4 regions of the Paenibacillus sp. J53TS2 genome follow, and region 2 is predicted to be linked to each of the others. Evidence: predicted binding sites of a transcription regulator. Region 2 holds the regulator's gene; each other region holds the start of a gene.
What was found. Region 2 encodes Rex, which represses fermentation and respiration genes when NADH is low (regulators of the CRP and FNR family bind a similar motif). Its sites were predicted from a motif close to TTGTGAAATATTTCACAA; they were not measured.
Positions count from the first base shown of each region.

Region 1: a site for Rex is predicted at 2,797-2,814, ahead of KJS42_RS05490 (formate/nitrite transporter family protein). Genes of this name have one in related genera too.
Region 3: a site for Rex is predicted at 2,551-2,568, ahead of KJS42_RS12615 (DUF438 domain-containing protein). Genes of this name have one in related genera too.
Region 4: a site for Rex is predicted at 6,661-6,678, ahead of nirB (nitrite reductase large subunit NirB). Genes of this name have one in related genera too.

Region 1 is NZ_BOSK01000002.1:196,710-204,647, reverse strand. It holds gene KJS42_RS05510 (FAD-dependent oxidoreductase) at 1-123, shown strand, start outside; gene KJS42_RS05505 (SDR family NAD(P)-dependent oxidoreductase) at 317-1,240, shown strand; gene KJS42_RS05500 (SDR family oxidoreductase) at 1,276-2,019, shown strand; gene KJS42_RS05495 (TetR/AcrR family transcriptional regulator) at 2,108-2,710, shown strand; gene KJS42_RS05490 (formate/nitrite transporter family protein) at 2,907-3,746, shown strand; gene KJS42_RS05485 (transposase) at 4,101-4,991, opposite strand; gene KJS42_RS05480 (molybdopterin-containing oxidoreductase family protein) at 5,296-7,365, shown strand; gene KJS42_RS05475 (MFS transporter) at 7,485-7,938, shown strand, end outside.
Region 2 is NZ_BOSK01000004.1:185,089-193,026, reverse strand. It holds gene KJS42_RS11020 (AAA family ATPase) at 1-732, opposite strand, end outside; gene KJS42_RS11015 (hypothetical protein) at 725-1,258, opposite strand; gene KJS42_RS11010 (phosphotransferase) at 1,411-2,412, opposite strand; gene KJS42_RS11005 (cell wall elongation regulator TseB-like domain-containing protein) at 2,510-2,995, opposite strand; gene KJS42_RS11000 (amidohydrolase) at 3,024-4,322, opposite strand; gene KJS42_RS10995 (redox-sensing transcriptional repressor Rex) at 4,319-4,987, opposite strand; gene dinG (ATP-dependent DNA helicase DinG) at 5,006-7,861, opposite strand.
Region 3 is NZ_BOSK01000005.1:31,616-39,553, forward strand. It holds gene KJS42_RS12600 (ABC transporter ATP-binding protein) at 1-132, opposite strand, end outside; gene KJS42_RS12605 (sensor histidine kinase) at 394-1,794, opposite strand; gene KJS42_RS12610 (response regulator transcription factor) at 1,791-2,471, opposite strand; gene KJS42_RS12615 (DUF438 domain-containing protein) at 2,667-3,953, shown strand; gene KJS42_RS12620 (ROK family glucokinase) at 4,305-5,255, shown strand; gene rapZ (RNase adapter RapZ) at 5,601-6,491, shown strand; gene KJS42_RS12630 (gluconeogenesis factor YvcK family protein) at 6,616-7,560, shown strand; gene whiA (DNA-binding protein WhiA) at 7,566-7,938, shown strand, end outside.
Region 4 is NZ_BOSK01000004.1:759-8,696, reverse strand. It holds gene adhE (bifunctional acetaldehyde-CoA/alcohol dehydrogenase) at 1-1,529, opposite strand, end outside; gene KJS42_RS10055 (Crp/Fnr family transcriptional regulator) at 1,969-2,685, shown strand; gene KJS42_RS10050 (formate/nitrite transporter family protein) at 2,855-3,637, opposite strand; gene nirD (nitrite reductase small subunit NirD) at 3,722-4,069, opposite strand; gene nirB (nitrite reductase large subunit NirB) at 4,102-6,537, opposite strand; gene KJS42_RS10035 (hypothetical protein) at 6,778-7,494, opposite strand; gene ric (iron-sulfur cluster repair di-iron protein) at 7,626-7,938, opposite strand, start outside.

The DNA of each region.
Region 1 (7,938 bases), on a different contig from region 2:
GAAGAACTCGCCTTCGTCGACTTCTTCTTCCAGCCGCATTACAACAAACCTTGGAATTTCCTGAACAGCGCAGGCTTAGGGGCGCTGCCGGAAGTGCCGCAGCGGGAAACCGTTCACGTTTAAGCTAGTAACCTAGTTTCTCCATTTGATGATCAACTAAGCCGATCCAAAGAGGGCATACGCCTTCTAGGACCGGCTTTTTTATATGGTGGATAACAAGCCGACTGAGATGAATGACAAAAATTAAAAATTGATACTTGATATCTGAAATATGTTTGTTATATAATCAAGTCATCAAAAAGAGGAGATGATAAAAATGAAGAAGGAATCGATGAAGCAAGTTGTTCTCGTCACGGGTGCTTCCACGGGAATCGGAAATTTGACTGCCCGTTCCTTGGCCGATGCGGGCCACACGGTTTATGCCAGCATGCGGAATATCGGGGGAAGAAATGCCGGTCATGCCGAGGAGTTGCTGGAGTATGGGCGAAGCAACGGGCTAGATCTTCGAGGCGTGGAACTCGATGTGCAATCCGAAGCTTCCGCTGAAGCTGCGGTCGCTACGATTCTCAGGGAGGCGGGCAAGCTTGATGTCGTCGTGCATAACGCGGGTCATTTAGTCGTCGGTTACGTAGAAGCGTTTACCCCAAAGGATATCGAACATCTCTTTGACGTGAACGCGATCGGCATCCAACGGGTAAATCGTGCTGTACTTCCGCATATGCGCGAGCGTCGGTCGGGAACCTTGGTTTATGTCGGCAGCACCACTTCGGTGGTCGTTCCACCCTTCATGGGACCTTATGTAGCTTCCAAGTTCGCCGCGGACGCCATTGCCCAGGTGACTGCTTACGAGGTAGGGCAGTTCGGTATCGAGACCACGATCGTCATGCCGGGTCCGTTTACCCAGGGGACCGACCACTTCCCGAATGCCAGCCGCGCGAGCGATGTTGAGCGGAGCTCGGGTTATGCCGCGTTGGATCCGCTGGTAAAGCGCAACGAGGAAGCGACTTCAGGGCTGTTCACGCCGGGAGTGGATGCGCATCCTAAAGCGGTAGGCGAAGAAATCGCCCGCATTCTTGCTTTGCCGGAAGGCACTCGTCCGTTCCGAAGCGTGGTCGATTTCACCAATGCGGGCGTCGAGGAAGTCAATGAAGCGGCTCGTCGGGCGCAGGAGAATTTCATGAACCGTCTGGGCTTTGGCGAGCTGCTGCACATCAAAACTGCGCAGAGCGCTCAGAATTAATTGATAACAATACGATATAGGAGGAATTTTAAATGATGGATCAATTATTGAATGGGAAAGTCGCATTGGTTACGGGAGCATCAAGAGGCATGGGCCGGAATATTGCGGAGCAATTGGCCCGCAGCGGGGCGAAGGTGGTCGTCAACTATGCCACCCGCCTCGATCAAGCGGAGGAAGTCGTTAAAGGCATTCAAGCTGAGGGAGGGGAGGCCGTCGCCATACAAGCCGATGTCAGCAAGTTGCCGGACTTGGAGAAGCTGTTTCAGGAGACGTCGGATATCTTTGGTCGATTGGATATTTTGGTCAATAACGCTGGAATTATGATTACGAAACCGCTCCAAGACATCACGGAAGAGGACTTTGATCGTCAGTACGCCATCAACGTGAAGGGTACCTTTTTCGCCACCCAGCAAGCTATGAAGCATATGAGCGAGGGGGGACGCATCATTAACTTCTCCACATCCGTAACGGGGCAAATGTTTCCGGCTTACAGCTCTTATACGGCAACCAAGGGCGCAGTGGAGCAATTGACGCGCCAATTGGCTAAGGAGCTTGGACCGAAGGGCATTACGATTAACGCGGTTGGTCCGGGACCCGTGAATACGGAGCTGTTTACGGCCGGGAAAACACCGGAGCAAATCAAAAACGTCGGAAGCATGAACGCTTTCGGGAGATTGGCTGAACCGGAGGACATAACGAACGTGGTCATGTTCTTGGCAAGTTCGGAATCCGGGTGGGTTACAGGACAAACGATTCGCGTCAATGGCGGCTTCATCTGATTTTGGCGAATCACAATTGACAGAATCGTATCATTGTCACTTTAGAACCATTTTGATATAGTAGGAAAAAACGGGGAGGAGGAATGAAATGAGCAACGAGCTGCCTTTAAGCAAAGAACAGATTTTGGACACCGCAGAGCAGGTGCTAAGGCGCTTCGGACCGGATAAAACCTCCGTGCTGGATGTCGCGCGTGCGCTGCAGGTCAGCCACGGTACGTTGTATCGGCATTTCTCCAGCAAAGCCTCGCTTCGCGAAGCTGTGACAGATCGTTGGCTGACGCGAAGCATCGCCGAACCCCTTGCAGACATTGCGAACGGTACGGACGGGAGCTACTCCGTACGATTACGTTTATGGCTGCAAACGCTGATCGGCTGCAAGCGGACCTATGCCAGCGACGATCCCGAGATGTTTGCCATGTATGCGGCCGTTACCGAGGCAGCCGCTGAAATCATCGAAGCCCACCTGGACCATTTGATCGGGCAAATTACCACGATTATCGAAGGAGGCATCCGTGCGGGAGAATTCAAAGCGCTGGAGCCGCGGGAAACAGCTAGGGCGATCTTCTTGGCGTTCCTGCATTTTCACCATCCCGCACATTTTCGCCAATGGACGAATGAGCGGATCGATGCGGATTTCGATGCCGTATGGCGGCTGCTCTTGGGCGGCATCACCAGCGTACCATCGCACTAGTAATCAGCGCAGATTTAAGGGACCCTTTCCGATTTGATCGGAAGGGTCTTTCTTATTATTGCATGATCACAGCTGTTCCTTAAGATGTGTGAAATATTTCACCATATGAAAACGTTATCGTGATCTTTGTTACTTATCCAAGATTAATCGGCACGCTACAATAGACACGGATCTACTTAATAAAGGAGACTAGAACATGGCTTACTATAAACCTGCGCAAATTGCTGACGTAACCGTAGAAAATGGCATCAAAAAAGCGCATAATCCTTTGTTGACCGTACTTATTCTCGGATTTTTGGGCGGGGCGTTTATAGCGCTCGGTTTTTTGCTCGATATTCGCGTCATCAGCAGCGCTCCGGCAGAGTGGGGTAGTTTCGCAACCTTCATCGGCGCGGCGGTATTCCCTATCGGATTAATTCTCGTACTTTTGGCCGGTGGGGAGCTTTTGACCGGCAACATGATGGCTGTGCCGCTAGCACGGATGGCGGGGCGAATTTCCACAGGGGAAATGTTCAAGAACCTCGTCCTCATTACCTTAAGCAATTTTGTGGGTGCTTTATTCGTCGCATACTTTTTTGGACATGTGGTTGGCTTGACGGCCAGCGGACCTTATCTCGATAAACTGGTTGATATGGCCGGCCACAAGCTGGATGATAGCTTCCTGCAAGCATTTGTGTCTGGCATAGGCTGCAACTGGCTGGTTGCGTTGGCGGTATGGCTCTCTTACGGCGCAGACAACATGAGCGGCAAAATACTCGGCATCTGGTTTCCGACAATGGCCTTCGTGGCCATCGGCTTCCAGCACGTGGTCGCCAACATGTTCCTGATTCCGGCGGCTATTTTTGAGGGCTATTTCTCCTGGGGCGAATATTTGAAGAACTTTGTGCCGGTATGGCTGGGCAACTTGACCGGCGGCGCCATCTTCGTGGGAGCGGCATATTGGGCTGCCTATTTGAAGGAAAAAGGGCAAACGGCTGCTCCGGCTGCCGAGCATGCAACAACAACTCCGTCCGCGACGGTAGGCAAAACCATATAACGAGAATAAGCAATCAACAGGCTTTATTAACTGCTTCTCCATTTGGAGGAGCAGTTTTTTTGCTAAAGGGGAGAGTATTAGATCACGGAGGGTGGTATCCGGGCCAGTACATGTTGTTTCGGCCCTTTGCACGATTATCCCGTTGGATCAGTAGGCAAAGAAATTGGATCTGATAATCTTGGTGGAGTAAATAGATCGTAAGGAAGCAGATCCATAGAGCAGCAATAGGTATAGAAACGAATAGGTAGAGCAGCAATAGTAAAGAAACAAGTAGATAGAACAGCGGACGGATAATGAAACTTATGGGTAAAGAAGTTCCGCGTCTAAACAACTCTCAAGGTTCAAGCGTCTCAATCAGGCCGCAATCGCAAAAGGGTGTTTTGGTTGACGTGCGATCAGTTGGCAATAAGAAATTGCAGGAGTCGCCACACACATAGCTAATAATTGCTGACGCATTGCCTTCGTTGAACCAGGCAATTGCAACCTGCGGCGTACGGTGTACTCATTTAGATAAGCCTGCAGATACTTTGGTCCCAAAGCTAAATATGTACTCGTCAGCGACCTCCAAGCGTCTCTCACTACTTTTCGCAAGGGAGAATACAGTTTATAGGCTAGAGGGAACGCATGAATTGTGGATGTTTCGACATCTACATGCTCGTTGATGAAAGCGGCGAGTTCATGACGGGTTGCCCTATTCCCAGTGCCCCGTTTATGTAGTAAAAGGTGAATTTTGATCTGGTCCAGATCTCCTGACTCCGTCACCGTACAACCAGTTACGACTGCCGTAGCAAACGGATTGGGATGCTGACAACGGGACGGATTGGTCCCATATTGATCGGAGTTGACCTTTACGTCTCCGCTCAACCGTTCACGGGCATCAAATTCGCTAACGGCATGGCGTATTTTGTGCAGCATCAACCAAGCGGTTTTGTAGGTGACCCGGATCTCCTGGTGCAGCCGCATTGCGGAGATACCATCAGGAAGCAGAAACAACTCTATCGCCTGGAACCACTTCAACAAGGGCAGATGCGTTCCCTCAAAAAGGGTCCCAACCAAAGGCGACGTTTGATGCCCACAGATGTCACATTCAAATAAAGGAATACGACGGGAGGTTAGGTGGCTGCACCCGGTATGAGCGCATCGAGGGCAGACAAAGCCAGTTGGCCACTTCGCAGCAACCAGCGCATCCATGCAATCTTGCTCACTCGTATAGTGTTTATTGAATAGGTGATGAATCATATCCATATTAACCTCCATATTCAAGCAACCACCCCAGTGAATGAGAATATATGTTCCCCTAATTCCATTATATGCCAAACGCATGTTCGGTGCAAGCTTAATTTTTGCGATAACACAGAATTATTGACTTTCAACCAGCTAACCCCAGGCTCTATCTGAACGAAAGGGATAATCATGAAAAGAGGCGTTCAGGGACTTCAGCATCTTCTATAGAGCCTACCCGCCCATCATACGAATGGAATTTCCCACCGGGGGTTTACGCCGGGGGCCGTTTTTCCTTACAATAGGCTACAGACAGGAGGGGTGGAACATGATCCATGAACCAAACGGGGTGTTTCCCGCGGTGTGCCCGCTGGATTGTCCCGATACGTGCAGCTTGCTGCTCCATAAAGAGAACGGAAAAATCGTTAAGGTGACCGGCAACCCCGATCACCCGATAACGCAAGGCGCGATCTGCAACAAGGTTCGCAATATGGCGGAACGGGTCTACCATCCCGAGCGGGTGCTGTACCCCTTGAAACGTGTCGGAGCTAAAGGTGAAGGGAAATTTGAACGCATCACCTGGGAGGAAGCGGTCCAGGAGATCGCTAAACGCTACAAGGGGCTGATCCTTGAGCACGGACCGGAGTCGATCCTGCCGTACAGTTTTTACGGTAACATGGGGATCCTGAGTGTCGACGGCATGGACCGGCGGTTCTTCAACCGTTTAGGCGCTACTCAGCTACAGCAAGGCATATGCAACTCCGCAGGCAACGCGGGGTGGAGATATACGATGGGGTTTGGCGGCGGGACGAGCCCGGAAGAGACGGTCAAGGCGAAGTTGATTATCGTGTGGGGCGGCAACCTCGTCAGCACGAACATGCACCAAATCACCCTGATCGAAAAAGCCCGCAAGCAAGGCGCGCAGCTTGTGGTGATCGACGTGCATCGGAACCGGACGGGACAGCGGGCGGACTGGTTTATTCCGCTCCATCCCGGCACGGACGGGGCATTGGCGCTTGGGATGATGCATGTGCTGTTCGAGCGTGACCTGGTAGATGACGCGTTCCTAGAACGCTACACGCATGGCCATGCCGAGCTGCGCGAGCATGTGAAGCAGTACACGCCGGAGCGTGTGGCGGCGATCACCGGCGTACCGGCGGAGAGCATTGTGAAGCTGGCCGTCCTGTACGGCGAAACTTCGCCTGCTTACATCCATATCGGCAATGGCCTGCAGCATCACGACAACGGCGGCATGACGGTTCGCACGATCAGCTGCCTGCCGGCGCTTACTGGGCAATGGCTCGTGCCGGGCGGCGGCGCCTTCAAGTCTAACGGCGCTTACGGCAAGATGAATGCGACTGCGCTGGAACGTCCCGACTTGCGACCGAATCCGGGCGCTCGCACGGTGAGCATGAACCAGTTGGGGGATGTGCTGCTGACGTTGGATCCGCCAATCCATGCGTTGTACGTCTATTGCTCTAACCCGGCGGTGGTGGCTCCGGATACAGGCAAGGTAGAGCAGGGCCTTCTGCGGGAAGATTTGTTCACCGTCGTGCACGATCTGTTTCTGACGGACACGACGAAATACGCCGATATCGTGCTGCCGGCGACATCCTCTTTTGAAAATACGGACTTATACAGCTCTTACTGGCATCATTATATTCAACTCCAGGAGCCGGTCATCGCGCCCAGGGGGGAAAGCAAAAGCAACGTTGAAACGTTCAAGCTGCTTGCGGAGGCGATGGGCTTCAAAGAAGAGGCATTCCGCGACACAGAAGAAGATATGATCCGGCAGGCGCTGGAGTTCCGGCATAATCCATATCTCGAAGGCGTCAAGTTGGAGAAGTTAAAGGAGCAACGGGCGGTGAAGTTGAACATGGAGCCGCAGCAAACCTGGCTTGATCATCTGCCGACGTCGTCGCGGAAGATTGAGCTATACTCTGCCACACTGGAGCGGGCCGGGCTGCCGCCATTGCCGACCTATGTACCGCTGGTGGAAGGTTATGACGGCGAGCGCCGTCCCGGCAAGGATACGCCGTATCCACTGATGTTCGTTTCGCCGCCAAACCACAGCTTCCTTAACTCGACGTTCGGCAATGTAGAGAAGCTGACGGCGCTGGAGAAAAGCCCGCTGCTGCAGATTCACCCCGAAGATGCGGCGGCGCGCGGAATTACGGACGGCGATGAAGTCACGGTGTGGAACGACCGTGGCAGCTACGACGTCAAGGCGTCCGTGACCGACAAAATGCTGCCGGGTACGGTCGTCAGCCAAGGGCTATGGTGGCAGCGGGAGGGGGGTGCGCGCACACGCGCTAATGCCTTAACTCCGGGCCGTTTGGCCGATATGGGCGGCGGGGCGGTATTTTTTTCCACCGTTGTTGATGTAAAGCGGCGATAGATGTACTTGCCTGGCCTACACTTTTAGGCGATACTATTGTAATCTGGTAGCAGGAGAGCCCTGTCGGCTCTCCTTTTTTGTACATACGCTGATGTCTTGCAGCAAAGGGGGAGAAAACAATGAGATGGCTGCAGTCCTATCCGCGGGAAGTAAAGGTGTTTCTGGTCGCTAGCTTGATTAGCTCGGCCGGCGGTTCGTTGATGTGGCCTTTGGTCACGATGTTTGTGTTCAAGGTGCTAGGTCGGACCGTGACGGATGCCGGTCTGGTCATTCTGGTTATGTCGGTTGGCGGGATCGCCGGTCAGTTGCTAGGCGGGGCCCTGTATCACCGACTAGGCGTGAAGCGACTCATCGTGGGTGGACTAGCTATGAACGCCTTGTTCCTGCTGCTGCTGCCTTACGGGAGCGGTAACTGGCATTTGTTCATGCTGCTGATGCTGCTCGTTGGTTTCTTCAACGCGACATCGATGCCGGCAATCCAGGCGTTTATTGGCTTTCGTTTCGCGGAGCGACGTGGAGAGCTGTTTAATGTCATCTATGTGGCAAATAATATTGGCGTGGCGTTGGGGACGG
Region 2 (7,938 bases):
GACTTGAATATGCCGGTCAAACCGCCCTGGACGAAGCAAAGCGCTGTCCAGCATTTCCTTACGGTTCGTCGCGGCAATCAGTAGAATCCGCGGCGTATCGGAGGAATAAATGCCATCCATTTCCGTCAACAGCTGGTTTAACGTTTGGTCGTACTCGCGTTGCTGCCCGCCTTCTCTTTTTCCTCCGATCACTTCGATTTCGTCAATGAAAATAACTGCATTTTCCTTGTTTTCCTTCGCCGCGCGGGTTCTCGCTTCCTTAAACAAATCACGAATCCGACTCGCCCCAACGCCGACATACATTTCAACGAATTCACTGCCCGAAGCCGCGACAAACACGGCATTAGTGTAATGTGCCGCTGCTTTCGCGAGCAAAGTTTTCCCGGTTCCCGGAGGTCCCGTCAGCAAAATCCCTTTGATCGGGCGAATGCCGAACTTGCTGATTTCATCTTGTCGCACCATAAAATCCAGCGCTTCCCGAAGCTCCTGCTTTGCACTTTCCTGTCCGCCGATCTGCTCGAAGGTTAGCTTTGCCAGGCCGCGCTTTTTGTGCTTCCGTCCCCCGGCTGCTCCGATCGTAATCCCGCCGCTACGCATTTTGATCGCCGTAAACAACGCGCCAAACAGCACCATAGCTACGACAAGCGGAACAACATTAACACCGGTCACTGCCAAGAATACGATAAGGACCGGAATAAATCCGATGGCTGCTTCGATCATCCATTTACGCATTCGGCCATGCCCCCATTCGTTCCGGTGTACGCGGCAAAATAACAAATTTACTGTATTGACCGTCCGTCAAAGTAATATAGACGTTTTTCTCGTCCATTTCCGCTGTAGCCGTCAGTTTGTCGTTTTCCTGTTCCATTTGCTTTAGAGCCGCGGTAATTTGCGTATATTGCTTGTTTTCCATCGCTTGCGCGACGGTGAACAACGCGTTCTCCCACAACAGGTCCAATGTCGGCGAAGAATGATCCTCCACGTCTAGCTTCAACGTACGGTTGCCGATTTGGTCCTTCCCGTTCTGTTCAATCTGCCGAACTAGCGCGCCAAGATCGGTCCCCGGCTTTAAACTCAGCTTCAGCGCCAACTCATCAGGTTTGATATCCATTTCGACTTGATTTACACCATCCACACTTTTTACGATATTCTCCAGCGGACGTTCAATCGCCCATTGCCGATACAGGAACCATCCACCAAACAACACAAGGACGGAAATAGCGATGCTTGCAGCAATTGGTCCAATACGCAGTTTCACGTGATGTCCCCCTTATCTATAATAATCATCTCTGTAGTATATCAACCCGTCTATCAAAACTACAAATATGAGTATATCACATCGTATATCAAATATCGAAGGAAAGTGTGAAGATATTTAAAATTTGAAGCTAGCAGTTCTACCCCGAAATGCTACAAATTCTCAAGCATCACTGGCAAGCGGTTGATATTTTCCGCCAGCCACTTCATCTCCCTGGCGAAGCGCGCGGGAGGCGCGCTATGTGGATCCATCTGCCCATGAATCCACCAGACACATTCCATGTACCACAGCATTTGCAGGGATGTCGTTAAGTACCCCGTCTCAAATGGGGCTTCTACCTCCTGTCGATACCCTTCCATAAATGCAGTAGCCAGAGTCAGGTCCAAGTGATCGCTAAACGCACATGACATCACAGCTCGAGCAACATCGAGCCGGGGATAATCATAATTGAAGCGATCGAAATCCAAGACCGCAGCCACAGAACTCTCGTTAAACAGCAAATTGTCCATCCAAAGATCCCGATGCGCCCACCCCGATGCAATCTGTTCAAATCGTCCCAGGTCAACGTTTTCCGTTGCAATGCGTTGCGTTTCAATCTCACTCGACAATAAGAGGTTGCCGCTGCGAAGAGCTTGCTCCTGAAGCGTAATCCAATGCTCCAATCGCTCCTCGCGAGCGGGAGGGCAAAACAAGGCGGATTCCTTCCGTCCCAACGTCCCGTCATTCAAAAACCGATGCATTTGGCCTGTGACCCGTCCTAAATCATAGACTTGATGGATGTTGGCTTGTCCCGGCGGAACCAGTAGTCCCTGACAATACCCCATTACAATGAACTTTTCACCACTGTCCGACTCAAGCATCCTATTCCCGTTCGAGGTAAGAAGCGAAGGGCACGGAAAACCAAGTTCACTTAATCGCATTTGTTGCGATAAGGCCAATTGCAACGTTTCGGGCCGATAGGACTTAAACCGCTCCCTATTATATTGCTTAAGCACAAATTCACCGAAATCCGTGGTAATTTTCCATTTATAATTTAACCAACCTCTTTTAATAGGAATAGCCTGCCGGATTGGACTAGAAAAATGATGGTTAAACGCTTGTTTCAAGTCTTCCCACACCTTATTCTCTTGCCCTGCAGGATCGAGCAACTCCATGCCTTTCCCTCCTTACAAAAAAACGGTCTCGCCATTCAGGCTTTTCGCCTAAACCTCGAAACCGTTTATTAGGAATATTTCTATTTACGACGACCCGTCAGCGATTCGGCAGGGTGAACACTTCCGGTAGCGGTTCGCCCGTTGTAAAACTGAAGAACCGATAATAGTGGTGGTCCTTCTGTTTGTAGAACAGCTGCCAGACCAGTTGGTTATTGTAAATGCCCGGCAGCAGACGGACAACCTGGATACCCGGCAACGTCTGTTTGATGATGGCTCGAACCTGATTCTCGGACTTCCCTTCCGATAGCAATCGCACCTCAGGGTCCTGTCCTTCTCGGAGCCAAACCATCATTTTACGTCCGGATTCGTCTTCCCCCTGCACGACCCAGGTGACTTCATCCCATACCGACTTCCACACCTCGTCTCCCTGGACCAGGTCCGTCTCCTGCTTCGCCTGTTGAACGGCCTCTCTTTCGGCTCTCCACGTATCCTCATGAATGTATAGATAAAACCGGTGGAGACCAAGGAGCACGATCAACAGGATCACGATGGACAGCAGAATCCATTGGGTTCGCTTCCTCAACCTTCTCTTCCTTTCCTATCCTAGCGTATTACCGTGCCAGCAGTCCCTCGAACGCAGCTTGAGCGTCGTGCCGAATACGCTCCTCATCAAGCGTCAGGCAAGCCCCGTGTTTGACGACCTGTTTGCCATTCACCCAAACGTGTTCGACGTCTTTTGGTCCAGCAGAATACACGGTGTGCGAGATGAAATCCGTTCGCGGCAGAAAATGAGCCTGCTCCGTGTTCAAGGCGATGAAATCCGCCTTCATGCCAGCCGCAAGCTTCCCGGTGTTCGGCAAGAAGACCGACTTCGCGCCGTACTCCGTCCCCATCTTGAGTGCTTCTAGAGCCGGAATCGCCGTCGGATCCCCGGATACGCCTTTATGAATCAGCGCGGCCAAACGAATCTCCTCCAGCATGTCCAGGTTATTGTTGCTGGCTGCACCGTCAGTACCCAGCGATACCACGACTCCCTTCTTCAGGAGCTCCGGTACTCTGGCAACGCCGCTGGCCAACTTTAAGTTGCTACCCGGATTATGAGAGACGGTAACGCCATGAGAAGCCAAGACCTCGATTTCCTCGTCCGTCAAATGTACGGCATGGGCGAGCAGCGTCGGGCGGGAGAACATGCCCAGCTTCCGCAGGTGCTCTACCGGGCGAACGCCGTAATCGTTCACGTTCTGCTCCACCTCGGCGCGTGTCTCCGACATATGCGTATGCATCGGTAGATCGAGATCGTGGGCGGCTTGTACGAACTTCTCGATGAAAGCCGGCGGACAGGTATATGGCGCATGAGGCGACATCATCGTCGTGATGCGTCCTTCCGCTTTACCGTGCCAATTCTGGGCAAACGCGATCGCTTCTTTAAGCTTCTGATCCTGCTCTTCCGGCGAGCATAGCCCGATCGCTCCGCGCATCAGTACGGCGCGAATGCCGGATTCCTCGACAACCTTGGCGACTTCGTCCATCTGATCGTACATATCCAAGAACGTGGTCGTACCGCCTTTAAGCATTTCCAGTACGGACAGCGCCGTTCCGGCATAAACGTCAGCAGCGGTAAACTTGGCTTCCATCGGCCACATTTTCTCCTGCAGCCAGGTTTGCAGTACCATGTCATCCCCATAACCGCGCAACAGCGACATCGCCGCATGACCATGGGTGTTAATCAGTCCTGGCAAAAATAACAAGCCTTTGCCGTCAAACGTTTCGGCGCCTTCCACGCCTTCCGGGCGCTCTTCTCCGATATAGGTGATCGAATCGCCTTCAACAAGCATATATCCATGAATCACGGGGCGATTGGTCTCCAGTACGGCAAACGTCCCGTTCTTAATTAACCATTTACGACTCATACGTTGGCTTGTTCCTTTCCATCCTCCAGATAATATGCCAAGCTAAGCAGGTCTGTAGTGAAATCGGCCGCATGAATCCGCACTTCCGACGGCACCTTGAGAATCGTTGGCGCGAAGTTCAGGATGGCTCCGATCCCGGCCGCAACCAGCTCGTCTGCCACGCGCTGGGCTTCTGTGTCAGGTACCGTTATGATCCCAATACGGATATTATTCGCTCGTACCGTAGCTACCAGCTCCTCAATCGGTTGAATCGTGATGTTGTTGATTTGGGTACCGATCTTTGCTGGCGATGCGTCGAACACGGCGACGATTTTCATATTATCCTTCAAATAAGCATTATAATTCGAAAGGGCTTGCCCTAGATTACCGGCACCGACTAACGCCACGTTAATTTGCTGGTCCAGGTTGAGAATCTGTTGAATCTTCTCGATTAGGTAAGCCACGTCATAGCCGATCCCCTTCCGACCAAAATCGCCGAAATACGCTAAATCCTTGCGGATTTGCGCGGGATTCAGATCCAACTTCTGGCCCAGCTCCTGCGAGGAGACCGTGGGGACCTCCCTGCGGCTGAGTTCGTTCAAGAAACGCAGGTAAACCGGCAGTCTGCGGACGACGGCGTCCGAAATTTTTTCTGACTTCATGCTTCGTTTCCCCCTATTCTTCAATGCGATCAATAAAGCGGTTTAGGCTTCGGGATTCAACCATTCCGAGATGCGAGGTACCATTTGATTCATCGGCATATGCTCCATCTTCGGTCCGGGCAAAGAGTATAAAAAATACTTCCCATAGTAAGACTCCAGGATACGGGTATCATAAACGATTACGATGCCACGATCCTGCGAGGAACGGACGAGTCGCCCGAATCCTTGCTTGAAGCGGATAACCGCCTGCGGGACGGATAACTTCATAAATGGGTTTTTCTTCTCCCGCTGCAGTCGCTCACTCTTGGCTTCCACCAGCGGATGGTTCGGCGGTTGAAAAGGCAGCCGCACGATCGCTAAACTTGTCAGCGCCTCGCCGGGGATATCTACCCCTTCCCAGAAACTGCTCGTCCCCAGCAGCACCGATGCATTTTGACCCTGGAAGCGCCGAGTCAGCTTGGTACGGCTACCGCTGTCCATCCCTTGCCCGATGACGGTGATCCCCTGCGCCGAGAGCAACTCTTTCAGCGGGTCATACACCTGTCTCAGCATCCGGTAGGACGTAAACAGCACCAGCATGCGGCCTTGCGTAGCCACCGCGGAATCTGCCAACGACTGCACCAACGTGTTAATGAAGTGATCATCTCCCACGCTGCCCTTTACGCTCGGAAAATCACGTGGAATGACTAAGAGTGCCTGGTCCCGGTAATTAAACGGAGATGGCAACATCGACGTAATCAACCGTTCCTCTTCCGCCGCCTCCGTCAGACCCAACTGCTCGATCATATATTGAAACGACTTATCGACTGACAATGTCGCGGAAGTCATAACGACGCTTTTTTTCCGATCGAAGAAAAATTCCTTCAACTGGGCGCTAACGTCAATCGGCACCGCGTACATTTGCAGCGAGCGGCTGCGGTAATTCCCGTTGGCTTCCATCCAATAAACCGTGTCTTCGCTTTCCAGCTTCATGAAGAACCGCAGTGATTCCCGTTCTCCAGCTAAATCCTTAAACAAGCCGCTGATATCGGTAAGCAGGCTTTCCGCAGCATAATCATCCTGCTCCTCCCGAATCTCAGACATGAGACGATCCCCTTTGCGAAGCACGTCGCCCAGACCCACGTAAATCTGGTTTTCGAGCGCGGTCAGTGTCTCCCAATCCTTCGGCTTTCGGGTCGGCAGCAGCCGATATACGAATTGCCCCGGATCGCCGGGGGCCGCATCGCTGCGATCCGGCATCAAGCTGAACAGCAGCTCGCTGAGCTTGTCCCAGCTCTCTTTCACATCCACCAACGTTGGGTAGATGCCATCGATCACTGCGCACCATTCCGCAGCTTTCTCCGCGGACGACGCATCTATCGAGCTCCGAAGATTAGCCAACTGCCCTGTCTTGCTGTCTTTAAACAACCGGGTCAGCGTATGGACCACCGTAAAGTATTTCATATGAATGCCAAGATGCTTGCCGGCCACATCTTCCAAATGATGCGCCTCATCGATGACCAGCCGCTCATAGCCTGGTAGCAGCTGGTGCCCGGCCTGAATGTCCGTAAACAATTTAGAGTGGTTCGTGATGACCACGTCCGCTACTCCGGCTTCGTGTTTGGCACGATGATAGAAGCATTTGCGGAACCAGGGGCAGGATCGGCCTAAGCAGGATTCCGATTCACTGGCTACCGTCTCCCAGAAGTCGCCGCCGCGGTTTCCGAGATTCAACTCTTCATCGTCGCCGTTTTCCGTTTGTGTCAGCCACACAACCATTTGCGCGGCCGTCATCACCTCTTCTTTAGGTGTTGCGAAGTCTTTTCTATTCATTTTATGTTCAAATTTGCGCAAGCACAAATAATGCTGCCTTCCTTTAAATACGGCTGCGCGGAAAGGAAAAGGCACGACTTCCGTCAATAGCGGCACGTCGCGCTCCCGCAGCTGCTCCTGCAGGTTGATGGTATGAGTGCTGACCATTACCTTCTCTTCATTCTTTACACTGTGGTAAATGGCCGGCAGGAGATATCCCAAGGATTTACCGGTCCCCGTTCCGGCTTCGACCAGCAGATGCTTGTCTTCCTCGAAAGCCCGCATGACCTCATTCAGCATCATGTTCTGGGCTTCTCGCTCCTCATACTGCGGCAAACGCTCTCGCAGCCGTTCCCGAACCTGTTCCATGAACTGCTCGAACGTCACATCCGCCAGCGGATTTCGATCCGAACTGTCCCTTGGCGCTTGGATGTCCAGCCAATCCTCCACCTGCAGGGCGAATTGACGATAGTACACGAAACCATCTTCGCTTGGCATCGCCTCGCGTTCCTTCTCCTGCGTCATCGCATCGAAAAACCAGCCCAAATCGCTGTCCTCGCCTGCAAACAGATCGGCCAGACGCTGCAAAGTCAACAGCGGCAGCTGCGCGCATTCCTCCAGACATTTCAGGAAAATGAGCGCCGTCGCCAGCGCATCGCTGTCCGCCTGATGCGGCCGATCATGCTCCACTTCAAACTCCGCCGCCACCAGCCCGAGCTGATAGGAAGTAAGCGAAGGAAACAGGATTTTCAAGAAATCCATCGTATCCAGAATGCGGCCGGTAAACGGCAAATAGCCTGTTTTGTCCAAAGCGCTCTGCAAGAAATTAAAATCGAATGCAACATTGTGCCCGACCAAGACGACGTCGTTTAGAAGCGGAACCATCTCCACCATCACTTCGTCTAGCTCCGGCGCATCCTTGACATCTTCCTCTGTAATTCCCGTCAATCCCGTAATAAAAGGAGGGATCGGAACACCTGGTTTCACGAAGGAACGATACACCTGCGATATCGTCTTATCCGGTTCTATAATGGCAAGTCCCACTTGAATAATTTCATCGGAGGACTGGTTACCCGTCGTTTCAAAATCAAGCACTGCGTATTTCATTGCTATTAATTGTCCCTTCATTCCAGTCTCTTTACAGCATAACAGAAGATAACCGATTTGAAAATTAATACAAACGG
Region 3 (7,938 bases), on a different contig from region 2:
TTTCCCAGCGCCATTAGGCCCCAGGAACCCGTAGATGTCTCCTTTGGCGATCTCCAGGTTTAAATGGTCTACCGCGGCGCGGCCACGGTATTTTTTCGTTAAGCCTTCTGTTTGAATGATCATTTCATTCACGATCTATCACCTCGGAAATGATCATATCGTCCGGAGTTTAAAGACATAGACAGAGGAAGTTTAAGATTCGTTTAATTTTCGGGGGGATCGAAAAAAGGGACTGCGGACAGTCCCTTGCTAATTTAGTCACTGCTGCTGTCACTAGAGCTTCGCGAGTCCCCGGAGTCGCTCCCGCCAACATCGCCATCATCGGCACCATCATCGTAATCCTCATCGTAGTCGTCGTCCTGGTCGTATTTCCTGTTGATCCTCGTTCAACCACTACGGCTTCTCTACGGGGAAAATATATATCTTCGTTCCCTCATCCGTGGATACCGTGTCCCGGGTAAGCCCCATTTCCCGCAGCAGCAGATCGACGATCTGCAGGCCTAGCCCAGCTCCTACAGCGGCTGAAGCGGACTCCATCCCAGGGCCGCGGTCCCCGATCACGAGGGCTATAGCATCGCCACGAGGCTCTACTGTAATCCCCGCATAACGTCCGGAACCCGCATGCCGTACGAGGTTCTGGAACAGGTTATCCAGCACGCGGCGGAAGCCCTGGGCATCAATGTTCCAGTAGAGCGGCTGCTCCGGCAACTCGACATCGGCCGTGATCCCGGCCTTCTCCCAAACGGGATACCAGGCGGCGGCACTCTCCCTTACCAGCCGCATAACATCAAGCCGCTCCAAGGACATGGCATAACGCCCGCTGGAGAGCAGGTTATACGATAATAGATGGTCCATCAGGCCGGACAAATCGCTGATTTTGGTCTCCATCAAAGTCAGCGATTGCCGGCCCTGATCACTTAATGACTCTTGGCGGAGCGAATACAAATGGCTCCCCAGCACAGTCAGCGGCGTACGCAGGTCATGCGATAAATGGCTGATCAGGCTCTTGCGCAGTTCTTCTTCCTCGCTTTCGCGCTGGCGGCTGTCCTTCAGTTCGAATACCATGTGGTTAAAAGCTTGCTCCAACCGGCCGATTTCGTCCGGTCGCCCTTCATGGATAAGAGAGGGAAGCCCATCGGGGCCCGGACGGGTCATGCCGGCCTCCAGTCGCAGCAGCCGTTTGCGAATATCGCTGAAGAACAGATAGGACAGCAGCACGAACGCCCCCAGTAGAATCGCTAAAAAAACGCCGTAGAAACGGCTGTCGCTTTGCCGGTCCACATCTTGGATCACCATAAATTTACGCGGGAGCTCCAGTACCATGAAGCCCTGCTTGGCCCGTTCGTTCCCGCCAATGAAAGCGACGACCGTAAAAGGGTCGGCGTCCACGCGTTGCTTCATGAAGGCGATGGTGTCTTCCAGGGACCACTGCTTCGGCACCGTTCCCTGTTCCGGCAGCTGCAGACGGGTTTGTCCGGCTGTGTCGACCCAATACAGCGCGGCGTCGGGATAACGCTTCTTCAGCTCCTTGAGTTTCCCGTCGATGGTTTCGACAGAAGCTCCTTTCAGCCCGGCGGCAGCCTGGTGCCAAGTGGTCTCGATGTCCATACCCGTCCCGTAGGGGCGTTTGGTTTGTTGCCATAAATGTCCCGGATTCATCAGCAAATTGATACTCCAAGACGCGAAAAAACTAACCGGAATAAGAACGGGGATGAAGACAAAAGCGATTACCAGGATCAACACGTATCTCGTGAGCAGCGATTTGCGGAACTTGCGAACCGGACGGAATCTCATGCTCTCACCCGATACCCGATCCCGCGAATCGTCTCAATGACTTCGGGATTCGCGGGATCGCGTTCCAGCTTCTCGCGCAGGTGGCGGATATGGACCATCAAGGTTTTGTCCCCGTCCAGATAGGGTTCATTCCATACCGCTTCGTAGATCTGCTCTTTGGTCAGGATTTGCCCGAGATGGCGCAGCAGGTAGGCAAAAATATGAAACTGTTTACCGGTCAACACGATTTCTTCGCCGGTGTTCTGATCGATGATCCGATTTTCTTTTTCATACACAAGCAAATGTTTAAGGCGCAGCGGCTCCGGGTCGGTGGAACCCCCGCTGCGGCGCAGCAGCACCTCGATCCGGGCCGCCAGCTCGTCGGGGTGGAACGGCTTCGTCAAATAATCGTCGGCGAATTTGAGCCCCTGCAGCTTGTCGTCGATTGAGGTTCGGGCCGACAGCATCAGCACCGGAAGCTCAGGGTACTGCTGCTTTAAACGTCCTCCTATGGTGAAGCCGTCCAAGCCAGGAAGCATCACATCGAGAATGACCAGCTGGCACTCGGCAGCCTTCTCCACGGCTTGTTCCCCGCTCTTCAGCCAGGTAACGGCGTAACCGCGCTCCTGCAAATTTGTGCTGACCCATTCGCCGATTTCGAGATCGTCTTCAATATATAGCAAATTTGTTATAGGCATGATGGCATTCCTCCTCCTTCTATTTTGGCAAAAGACGGAGAAAAAAGAAACGGGAGGAACCATGATTCGCTCGGAATATTTGTGATTGCAATCACAAGTCGGCGATTTTCCCTGTGCTACCTTGTTCTTGAGAATGGTTATCAGCGAGAGAGTCGGAAGAGACAGAAGTTAAACCCTATAAGGAGGGACTGGACCATGAGTGAATTGATCAATAATCGGGAGTTTGGCGCTCCGGAACTGAACCGGCGTCAGCAACTGCTGAAAGAAATCATTAAAGAGCTGCATCAGGGCAAGAGCGTAGACGAAGTAAAGGCGCGGTTTGAAGCGGCGGTCGGCGACGTGACCGTATCGGAAATCTCCGCGATGGAGCATGCGCTGATGGAAGAGGAAGGCATCCCCGTTGAGGAGGTGCAGCGGTTGTGCTCGGTCCATACGGCGATATTTAAGGGCTCGATTGAAGATATTCACCGCTCGTCCAAGCCGGAGGAACAGCCAGGCCATCCGGTGCACACCTTTAAGCAGGAAAACCGAGAGATCGAGCGACTGGTCAATTTCAAGCTGCGGCTGCATCTCGACAAGTACCGGAGGGAAGCCGGCGAGGAGCTGGTATTCAAGCTGTTGGAGGATTTAAGCCTGCTTCTGGACCTGGATAAGCACTACAGCCGCAAAGAAAACCTGCTGTTCCCGTATTTGGAGAAGTACGGCGTCTACGGACCGACGAAGGTGATGTGGGGAATTGATGACGGAATTCGCATGATGATTAAGGAAACAAAGGGCAAGCTGGCGAACGGCAGCGCAGATCAGGAGACGATCCTCCTGGATCTCGAACGGATCATTAAGGAAGTCAACGAAATGATCTTTAAAGAAGAGAATATTTTGCTGCCGATGGCCCTTGAGAAGTTAACGGAAGACGAATGGGTCAGCATCGCCAGGGAAAGCGAACAAATTGGCTTCTGCTTGACGGCACCGGAGCACGAATGGATTCCGGAGCGTGTGCCGCTTCAGCCTTCAGACGGCGAATCGGGAGGAACTGCGGCCGAAGCCGGGGGAACCGCCCCAGAGGGGACGGCAGTCCCGCAGGGCTTCGTCAAATTCGAAACCGGCATTCTGTCGATGGAGCAGCTGGAGGCGGTGATGAACCATCTCCCGGTCGATTTGACGTTTATTGACGAGAACGATGTCGTCCGTTATTTCTCTCACGGTAAGGAACGGATATTTGCCCGGACGAAGGCGGTCATTGGTCGAACCGTGCAAAATTGCCATCCGCCGCAAAGCGTCCATGTCGTCAACCAATTGTTGGAGGATTTCAAAGCAGGGCGGAAGGATGCCGAGGATTTCTGGATTCCGATCAAGGACAAATTCGTTTACATCCGCTATTTTGCCGTTCGCAGCGAAGATGGCCGTTATTTGGGAACGCTAGAATTCACGCAGAATATCGCTCCCATTCGTGAGTTGGAAGGGCAAAAACGGATTCTATCCTAAATCCGCACGGCACGCGACATACCCCCGGCATTCGTATTGCGAATGCCGGTTTTTTTATGGGCATTGTTGAGGTGACGAGGTCAAAGGGAATTAGTGGGTTTTGGGGTCGCATCCACCTGTCTGTGATCTACGTCATTTACGCAAAATCCCTTATCGTTACTGGGATTGCCGTTTCCCCCCTTCTCTTGACCGAACCGAAGGGTTCGCTTATAGTTGGTACGTAGGAGTAAACTACTTGCGAAGGCGTTTTCAGTCATGGCGCGGTCAGCGTGGTGATGGATAGAGAATGGCCTTTTTGCACGTATGGACACGTAAATTATCTATTATTTAAGAAAAAGGTGGCTTGTGAAAATGTCTGAAAAAATCTACATTGGCGTTGACTTGGGCGGTACGGCAGTCAAGGTTGGCATTTGCAATGAAGAAGGTCAACTTCTTCATACGTATGAAGGCCCAACCGAAGTCGATAAGGGCGCGGATACGATCGTCGCGAACATCGAGAAGTACGTCCGGCGCGTCGTGGAAGAATCGCCGTTCGCCTGGGAGCAGGTCGCGGGGGTAGGCGCTGGCGTGGCTGGGTTTACGAATGTCCGCGAGGGGATTATTATTTTGGCGCCGAATGTAGGTTTGAAGGATTTCCCGATTCGTGAGATTTTGGAACAGCGACTGGGCAAGCCGATCAAAATAGACAACGATGCCAATGTGGCGGCGCTGGGCGAAGCCTGGGGCGGAGCCGGCAAAGGAATCGAGAACTGCGTATGCTACACGCTGGGCACTGGCGTTGGCGGCGGCATCATCATGAACGGTAAAATTTATCAAGGGTTCTCCGGGATGGCCGGCGAGCTTGGGCATATGTCCGTCGTTCCGGACCTGGAAGCGATCGGCTGCGGCTGCGGACAAATGGGCTGCCTGGAGACCGTCTCTTCGGCTACGGGCATTATCCGTATGGCTAAGGATGCCGTGGCACGCGGGGACCGGACGTCGCTGTCGCATGTGGAGAACATTATGGCCAAGGACGTCTTTGATGCGGCTAAAGCCGGTGACGAGGCGGCGATCCGTATCGTGAACCGTGCAGCCTATTATCTGGGCAAATCGATGGCGGCGGTTGCGGTCGTTCTGAATCCAGAACTGTTTATCGTCGGTGGAGGGGTATCCAAAGCAGGCGACATTCTGTTTAACGAAGTCCGCAGCGTATTCGCCAAATTGACGCCGGAGCCGGTGCAAAGAGGCATGCAAATCGTACCGGCTACGCTGGGCAACGATGCGGGGATGGTTGGCGCCGCCGGCCTCTTCCTCCGCTCCTAATTATTAAGGAAGTTCAAAAAGTCGTCTTTCCATCACGAAGCTGAGTCAGTGCGATGTATACCTGCAGGCTAACGGACACCAGAGATGCTATTCGTCCGTTGCAGACCCATTGCGGATTCTAACGGACTGAGGAGACCCTATTTCAGGCAAATGCAGCGAAATGGCCGACCTACGAGCCCAATAAGGTCTCTGAGGTCCGTTACAGCGGGAAACCGCCGGAAAATCGGCCAATAAGGTCATTACGGTCCGTTAGGATCAGTGACGTTCAAGCAGGTCAGGCTAATGGTTTTCTGAGGAGAAAAAAAGAACATGGGACAAGGAGAATTTCGCGAGGAGGGAACAACAATGCCGGAGAAGGAAACAGGTTCGGTCGCCAATCTGATCATTATCACGGGCATGTCGGGGGCAGGTAAATCGCTGGCCGTACGGAGTCTGGAAGATCTCGGATTTTTTTGCGTGGATAATTTGCCTCCGGTGCTGATTCCCAAATTCGCCGAATTGATTGAGCAGTCCAAAGGGAAAATCGCCAAGGTCGCGCTCGTCATCGACTTGCGTGGCCGGGAATTCTTCACGGCGCTGTCGGAGTCGCTTAGCTTTATTAAGGAACATTTCACCATCAAGTGTGAAATCCTGTTCCTCGATGCCACCGACTCGATTCTCGTACAGCGGTATAAGGAAAGCCGCCGCCGTCATCCGCTAGCCCCAGAAGGTATGCCGCTCGACGGCATTCGGCTGGAGCGTAAAATGCTGGATGAATTGCGGATGTCGGCAACCCAGGTGATTGATACCAGCAACATGAAGCCGGCGCAGCTCAAGGAGAAGATCATTTCCCGCTTCTCACATCTGGAGAGCAGCAATTTATCGGTAAATATTACTTCGTTCGGATTCAAATACGGCATCCCAATCGACGCTGACCTGGTGTTCGACGTTCGCTTCTTGCCGAATCCGCATTATATCGAGCAGCTTCGTCCGCACACGGGACAAGACAGCGATGTATATGAATATGTTATGAAGTGGCCGGAGACCCAAACGTTCCTGGCCAAACTGCTGGATATGCTGCATTTTCTGTTGCCGCAGTACCATAAAGAGGGGAAAAGCCAGGTGATCATCGGGATCGGCTGCACCGGCGGGAAACACCGCTCGGTTGCGATTGCCGAATACCTCGGTCGGATGCTCGGCGTCAGCGAAACGGAAACGGTTCGCGTGAGTCATCGCGACGAGGGTCGAGACCGTTAATCTAGCTCCCCTGCAAGTATAGAGGCTATTCAGAAGGAGAATCCGATCTCCTTTGAACCCTCATTAAGAGGTGAACCAAGTGATACATCGGGCTAAGGAGAACAGAGTTCCGCGGATCGTCGTGATGGGCGGGGGCACCGGATTGTCTGTCATGCTTCGCGGGTTGAAAGAGAAACCGCTCGATATCACGGCTATCGTAACCGTAGCCGACGATGGGGGCAGCTCCGGGATTTTGCGCAACGAACTGCAAATGCCGCCACCCGGCGATATCCGAAACGTATTAACCGCGCTGGCCGACGTCGAGCCGCTGCTGTCGGATATGTTGAACTACCGGTTTGCCTCGGGTTCGGGGCTGGCCGGCCATAGTTTGGGCAATTTGATTTTGGCCGCGATTACAGACATTTCCGGCGATTTTGTGACGGCCGTTCGCGAGCTCAGCCGTGTCTTTGCCGTGCGTGGGCGCGTACTGCCCGCTGCCGGTCAGGCGGTGGTGCTGCATGCGGAGATGGAAGACGGCACGATCGTGACCGGGGAATCGAAGATTCCCGAAGTGCGGGGCCGAATTAAGCGTATCTTCCTTGAACCGGAGGAAGTCGAGCCGTTGCCGGAGGCCGTTGAGGCGATCCGGGAGGCCGACGCGATTCTGATCGGACCGGGCAGCTTGTATACCAGCATCATTCCTAACTTACTCGTACCGAAGCTGGCGGAGGCCGTATTGGAGAATACTTCTGCGATCAAAATATTCATATGCAACGTCATGACCCAACCGGGCGAGACGGACGATTACACGGTCAGCGACCATTTGCAGGCAGTGTATAACCATGTCGGCAAGCATTTGTTTGACTACGTGATCGTGAATGACGGCGAAATTCCGCCGCAGGTTCAGGATTTCTACGCAGAGAAAGGTGCTAAGCCCGTCCAGGTAGACTGGGATAACGTGACGGGTCAAGGTTACAAGGTCATCGCCGATACGTTGGTGTTGTTCCGAAGATACCTGCGGCATGACGCTGATAAATTAAGCCATCATATTTACCAACTGGTTGATAACTGGATTTTACGAAAGAGGTGAGTCCCTTGTCATTTGCGGCGCAAACCAAAAAAGAGCTGACGATGGTCGAAGCCTCGGACTGCTGCGAGCAGGCCGAATTATCCGCCTTGATCCGGATGAACGGATCGGTGCAGGTTTCGAACAAAAAGATCATTTTGGATATCTCCACCGAAAACGCCGCGATCGCAAGGCGGATCTACTCCTTGCTGAAGAAGCATTTCCAAATTCATACGGAGCTGCTGGTCCGGAAAAAGATGCGCCTCAAGAAAAACAACGTCTACATCGTCCGCATTCCGGCGCGGGTTGAGGAGATTTTACGGGAGTTGAAAATCGTCTCCGAAGGGTTTATTTTCAACTCGGGGATTAATCCGGAGCTCACCCGGAAAAACTGTTGTAAAC
Region 4 (7,938 bases), 180 kb from region 2:
TGACGCAGATAGTGTTCCACTCTTTCCACATAGCCCAGCTTCACCATCATCGGGTCAGTGACGATCAGCACGCGGGAGATGTCCGGCATTTTGGCCAGGTATTGCGTCGAATTCTTCTCGAAGTAGATTTTGTTAGGCACTTTAAACCATTGCATATTCACGGTACGACGATTCACCCTTTTCACGTTGATCAGATTGACAGCCGTGACGTTCGACGAAGTCGAGTTGCGTCCATACGATCCGCAGCCCAGCGTCAGCGACGGCAGGTTCGTGTTGTAGATGTCGCCGATACCGCCTTGCGAGGAAGGCTGATTTACCAGGATCCGGCAAGTCGGCATCCGTTCCGAGAATTTTTGAATCACTTCTTCATTATCCGAGTGGATGACCGAGGAGTGACCCATGCCGCCGAATTGAACGACTTCCAGAGCACGTTCGATGCCTTGTTCCGCGTTTTTCACTTTGTAGCAAGCGAGTACAGGGCTCAATTTCTCAGCAGACAACGGGAATTTCGGACCCACGCCTTCGATTTCAGCAACGAGAATTTTCGTTCCAGCCGGCACGTCGATGCCGCACATTTCCGCGATTTTTACCGCAGGTTGGCCGACGATCGAAGGATTCACTGCACATTTGTCGGCGATGATCGCGCCTGCAGTCAGCTTCGCAGCTTCATCTTTATTAACGAAATAACAACCGTTGGCTATCATTTTCTTCTTCACTTGGTCGAAAATCGGTTCTTCAATAATGACCGCTTGCTCGGATGCACAAATCATGCCGTTGTCGAACGTTTTGGAAAGGATCAGGTCGTTGACCGCTTGATCCAGGTCTGCGCTCTTTTCAATGAAGCAAGGAACGTTACCAGGGCCAACACCCAGTGCCGGTTTGCCGCAGCTATAAGCGGCTTTAACCATTGCGGATCCGCCGGTAGCCAAGATGCAGGCGATGTCATGGTGATTCATCAGAGCGTTCGTGCGATCCATGGAAGGATTTTCGATCCACTGGATGCAATCGGCCGGTGCGCCGTGTTTAACGGCAGCTTCGAGCAATATTTTAGCGGCTTCCGTACTGCAGGCTTGAGCGGATGGATGGAAACCGAAAATGATCGGGTTACGTGTTTTGATGGCGATCAGAGATTTAAAGATGGTGGTTGACGTTGGGTTTGTCACCGGGGTAATCCCCATGATGATTCCCACGGGTTCGGCGATTTTTTGGAAGTTGTCGTAAGGACTATCTTCGATTACGCCTACCGTTTTATCGTACTTGATGCTATGCCAGATGTACTCCGTCGCAAACATGTTTTTGATGATTTTGTCCTCGTACACCCCGCGGCCCGTTTCTTCAATCGCCAGTTTCGCGAGATGCATGTGTTTGTCGAGCCCCGCCAAAGCCATGGCTTGCACGATATTGTCGATTTGCTCTTGATCCATGCTCATGAAGGCTTCGGATGCTTTCTTCGCCTTGTCGATCAAAGTTTGAATGTAATCTTGCGCGGTTGCCTGTGCTTTTGGAGCCACTTCGTTTTTAACGGCCATCTCTCTCATCCTCCTAAGTGGTTTAAGGATTTTGCCTGCAGGTACGGGTGATCAATGTCTCGTGAAAAAATTCACTTGCAAGCTAACCCTTATGAAGCTTGTGTGCTTCTCTTTATGTCTTGATCATAGCACAGGGGATGGTCTTTGTATAGTGAATTATTTCACATACTTTAAAAAAGTTGAAAGTTTTCACTTGCCATGATTTTATTTTCATATATACTTTACATTGTGTGAAAATTTTGAATTGATTTTTGTAAGCCCAAGCCTGTTATTGTGCGCATTACATAGCGCATTTCTACCATCTGACAAAGTGAATTTTCTCACAATGTTGAAATTTCGACACTTTTTCAGGCTTTACGGCCCCCAAAAAACCGAAAAAACGTTATATAATTAATTTAAAATTTTCAGAAAAATTTGGAGTACAAAGGGGAAATCGATGATGAGTGAAATTTTAAATGCCACCCTGCCCCGCGGTAATACGAGCTGTTTTACAGAGCAAAACTTCAATCGCCTTCTCGTTACGATGAAAGACAAAGCATATCCCGAGGGGACGCATTTGTTCTGGGAAGGTGACTTTTCCGATAAACTGTTCTACATCAAGCGCGGCCGCGTGAAGTTGACCAAATCGACAGATGAAGGCAAGGAATTGATCCTTTACATGTATGGTCGCGGCGACATGGTCGGTCAGGCCGATCCGTTCTTCAGCACGAAGCACAGCTTCACCGCCGAAGTCATCGAAGACTGCGAAATCGGCGTCATCGAGCAAAAGGATCTGGAAATCATGATCTGCCAGCATTGCGATTTCGCCATCGATTTCATGAAATGGATGGGAATCCATCACCGTTTGACCCAGACGAAATTCCGTGATTTGATGATGTACGGCAAACCAGGCGCATTGTGCTCGACACTGATTCGCCTTAGCAATACGTATGGCGAACAACATGGAGACACGATTCTTATCAACAAGAAGATCACTCACACCGACTTGTCCAACATGATCGGAGCAACGCGCGAGAGCGTCAACCGCATGCTGAGCGATCTGCGCAAGAAAGACGCGCTGGAGTACGAGAACGGCATGATCGTGATCAAAGACCTGGTGATGCTGCAGGATATTTGTCACTGCGAGCTATGCCCGAACGAAATTTGCCGTATCTAATTGCCCGCAGCTTCATCACCAATAGACGCTAGTGCTAGCGTATCGAACCGTCCCTTCTTTGGTTGGACGGTTTTTTGCTTTGTTCTTCTTCATATAAAACAAAGCAAATCCCCCAAGCCTCGTCTATGATAGACGAACTTGGGGGATCATTCTCAGCTCCTGTTATGTCCTACGCCTTCTTGCGCACAGGCGAAATGAACCAATATGCCATACCGACAAACACGGCGCCGCCAACCATATTGCCTAGTGTAACCGGCACCATGTTGTGCAACCATCCAGCGACCGTAACCGTATCCGGATGATTCGGTAGCAGCAGCGACAAGCTGAGCAAAGTCATATTGGCCACGCTATGCTCGTACCCGCTCGAGATAAACGCATAGAGGCACCACCAGATCAAGACGAGTTTGGCGATATCCTCCTTGGCCCGGTTCGCCATCCAAAGTGCCAAGCAAACAAGCCAGTTGCATAGAATCCCGCGAAAGAACAGCTCTGTCACCGGAGCCCCCATCTTCTTGGCGGAAGCGGCAAAGATCAAATGCTCCGGCGCGGCCGTCTTAAACAAACCGCTGCCGACGATTAACAGGCAAAGCACCAACGCACCTGCCAGGTTGCCTAGAAAAACAAGAGTCCAGTTCTTCGCCGTATCGCCAACCGTTGTCCGCTTCGCGAGCGTACTAGCCGTAAAGAACATATTATTGCCGGTGAACAGTTCGGAGCCAGCAAACACAACCAACGTCAGGGCCAGCCCAAAGGACATCCCCATCAGCATCGTCTGATATGGCGATTTGACCGCAGCCAACGGCCCACCGATGCTAAAGATCAAAATGATGCCCAACCCGACATACGCCCCTGCCAGCATGGCCGACACGAGATACCGTGGCAGACTTTCGTTCATCTTTTCTTTTTTCTTGACGGCCGCTTCCACGATCGCTTCCACGTTTTGCGTAAACATTTGTGTTCCTCCCCCATATGAAGCCTGCCTTGCTTTCAAAAAAAGCGCGGCGACCTCTCGATCACCGCGCTTCAGTTCATCCCGCTACGCTTGCTGCAGCACCGCTGCGGCAACGAAAACCTGTCCCTCTTCCACCTTGACCGGAAACATCGTCACCTGGCCGGTATCCGGCGCTTGAACCTGTCCGGTGGTCAGGTCGATTTTCCAATCGTACAATGGATCATACAGATAATGACCCGAAACGATGCCCTCGGCCAGCGGTCCGCCCTTCGGATGGGGATTCTGGTTTAATGCCGCAAAAATGCGACCATCCGACGTACGAAACACCGCGATCGACTGACCGGCCAATTCCACCACCCGACCGATCTGTGGCAGGAACTCCTCCAAGGCGCCCACAGGGTAAAACGTATCACCACTCAACTCCATCTTCATGCTTGATAACCCCTTTCGCTTTAGACGCTACATTACAGCTGGTTGCTCATTTCCAACGAATGATACAATTTACCGCGTTGATCATCGTCGTTCAGCACTTTTTGCCAAGGATCCGTCACTTGAGTCAAGGCAAATTCAATCCGTTCCATCAACGCCTTGCGGTTCTCGGTGTCGTCGACGACAACCGAGCGAATGTGCTCGAGCCCCATCCGTTCCACCCACTCCGACGTTCTCTCCAAGTAGTTGCCGGTTTCACGGTAATATTGCATGATTGCACCGCACAGCTCGATCAGTTCCTCATCGGTTTTTACCTTGCATAGCGAATCCGCCAAGCGCGCCTTGATCCCGCCATTGCCGCCGATAAAGATTTCCCAACCGCCATCATTACCGACGATACCGATGTCCTTCGTGCACGATTCGGCGCAGTTCCGCGGGCAGCCGTTAACCGCCATTTTGAATTTGGCCGGGAAATCAAGCCGTTCGAATTTACGCTCCAGCAGCGCGCCCATACCCATCGAGTCCTGAGTCCCGAAGCGGCAGAATTGCGAACCAACGCATGTTTTGACCGTACGCAGCGATTTGGCATAAGCATACCCCGACGGCATATCCAGCTCTTCCCAAACTTTCGGCAGATCTTCTTTCTTCACCCCGATCAAGTCGAGCCGTTGTCCGCCCGTGACCTTCACCACTTTGACATCGTATTTCAAGGACACGTCGGCGATTTTCTTCAGGTCTTCCGGGGTTGTTACGCCGCCGTACATCCGTGGTACCACTGTGTAAGTGCCGTCCTTCTGGATGTTGGCGTTCATCCGTTCGTTGACGAAACGCGAAGCCTTCTCATCCTCGTGCGTATCCGGGTAAATCATGCCCAGATAGTAGTTGATGGCGGGCCGGCATTTCGAGCAGCCTTCCGGTTGCGACCATCCGAGTACGTTCATAACCTCTTTGGTGGTCTGCAGCCCTTTCTCCTTAATTTCCGCAACGATCTCATCGCGGCTCAGCGTCGTACAGCCGCAAATCCCCTGTTTCGCCGTTTGCGTGAAGCCGTCTCCAAGTACATATTGCAAAATTTGCTCCACGACCGGTTTACACCCGCCGCAAGAACGGGTCGCCCCGGTGCATGCCTTAATCTCGTCCACCGTCGTCATGCCTTGATTCACAACACAATCCACGATCGTACCCTTGGTAACCCCGTTGCAGCCGCAGACGATTTCCTCGTCGCTCATCGTTTCGACCGAGGCCTTCTTCTTGGCTCCGCCGCCGCAGCAGCCTCCACCCATCAGCGACTCGTACAATTCGTCGGTCATCTCTGCGCCTTGTTTGATCAGCTTCTGCAGCTCGGCCGAATCCGTGATATCGCCGAACAGCACCGCACCTACCAGCTTGCCATCCTTCAGCAAGATTTTCTTATACGTGCGCTTCCAATCGTCCTTGTTCGCGATGACCGTATGTTCCGGCCCGTCGATGAATTCGCCGGTCGAGAAGACGTCTACGCCGGAAATTTTCAGCTTGGTCGATACGACCGAACCTTCATAAGGTGGAGTGTCTACGCCGCTGATATGCTTGGCCATCACGTTCCCCTGCTCGAACAGCGGTGCGACCAGACCGTAACAGATTCCGCGGTGCTCGGTGCACTCACCAACGGAATAGACTCCCTCCAGCGAGGTTTGCATGTAGTCGTTGACCACGATCCCGCGATTCACTTCCATTCCGCTGGCCTTGGCAACGGCGACATTCGGTTTGATCCCTACCGCCATAACAACGAATTCCGCCGGAAGCTCCGTGCCATCCGCGAACCGCAGCCCGCGTACCCGGTTATCCCCTAGCAACTCCGTCGTTTGTGCGCCCATCTTGAACTTGATGCCCTGACGCTCCAATTCCGCTTGCAGCATGCCTGCCGCTTGATGGTCCAACTGGCGTTCCATCAAATCTTCCATCAAATGTACGACCGTCACGTCCATGCCAAGCTGCACAAGCCCCTTGGCCGCTTCCAAACCGAGCAAGCCGCCGCCGATCACGGCCGCCGTCTTATAAGTGTTGGCCGCTTGCAGCATTTGCTCACAGTCTGCGATATCGCGGAATCCAACGACTCCCTCCTTATCACTGCCCGGAATCGGCAGAATAAACGAAGTCGAGCCGGTAGCAATCAACACTTTATCGTACGGAACGCGTTGCCCGTTATCGGCCACAACCTCTTTGGCCTCCGCATCGATCCGCTCGACCGTGGTCCCCATATGCAGCGTAATTCCATGTTCTTTATACCAATTCAAATCATTCAATACGATATCATCCATCGTTTTGCTGCCTTCCAGCACATACGACAGCATGATCCGGTTATAGTTCGGATGCGGCTCACTTCCGAAGACCGTAATGTCAAATTTCGTAGTCAACTTCAGGATTTGTTCCACGGCGCTGATGCCGGCCATTCCGTTCCCGATCACGACCAGTTTCTCTCTGTCCGTTCCCATATTCGTAATGCCTCCTCCTATAAATACCTAGATCTCTAGTGTTTTTACGATAGTTCAATTTTTAAGTGATACTCTTAGTATAAATTTAAAATTGTAGATACCTTGTGATTACATTCACATTAATTGTGAAAGAATACACAAACTTTTGTCATAACTATTTTCATGAACCTATTGAAAAAATCCGCAACCCCGGTTATGACCAGGATTGCGGATTCCATAAGTTTTGTCGAGTACCTACATCTATTTCTGCTTTAAGACAATTTCCACATTGTCCTGTGGCTTTAATCTCATATCCAGCCCCGTATCCAGCAGCTTCTTTCCGTTCACCTTCAGGATCCACTGTTCGTTTTCTTGGGGAGTATACCCGCCGACCGACACGATGGATTTGTTGGTGGGACTAAACTGAACGATGCCGCTGCGTTTCAGAAGATCCCTGACCGTCGTGTTATCGTCGTATTTATTGACGTAATACTTCTTCTTCGGACTGCCCCCATCGATAATCAATAGCAAGGACGCTTGCTGCGGGATCGCTTCAAAGCTATCGACCGTCTTGACATAGACGAGCAGCTTGTCGCCAATCTTCAACTCATGATCCCAGTCGCTCGGATCCAGCTCTTTGTCATTCAACTGCGTTCCCCACTCCAGGGTAGAATCCAGCGACACTTCCCCAACCGATTGGATTGCCGATTGATCCTCCGTGAACCTCACGATCCCACTGCTCTCCAGCGCATGCCGTGCCGTTAGCCCAGCCATATAATCGTAATGCAGGCTGCGCGTCACATCGGGGATAAAGGTACCCCCGTCGATCGTCAACGTGATGTCGTGGGGTTGTTCTTTGTCGGTTCTCTGTGCTTCCGCCGGTGCCGGTTGATCCGTAATTTGGCCTTGGGCGCAAGCCGTCACGATTATTGCTATTCCTGCCATCCATCCAACAAGCCATCGCCATCTCTTGTGCATTGCCGCCCCCTGCCCTTCTCCTATCATTGTCCCAACCCGGGCAATAGAATATTCCTTATCTTAAGGATACCGGACAAGGCGCAGGTTCTCAAATTTTATCCAAACGGCGGCTCGCGGAAGCGAAAGACTACTTATTCCGTGTATCTTGGGAATAACACGTTATTTTCAAGATGTACATGCGTAAAGGTCATTCCCTCCAACTCCTCCAGGCGCGCGTAAGTCAGACGGTACGTCGTGCAGGCATGAGCCGGCGGTTGAAAATCCCCGGTGAGCTCGCGCAGCTGTTTCAAAATATTCCCTGCACCGTCATGCTCCGATTCCAAATCGGCAATCGCGCCCTGCAGTTTTTCGAGCACTTCCGGTTCGCGGCCTGCATCCCAGTTGAGCATCTTCGGAAATACCTCGGCCTCCTCTTTGTCACTGTGCACCAACAGCTCACGCCGC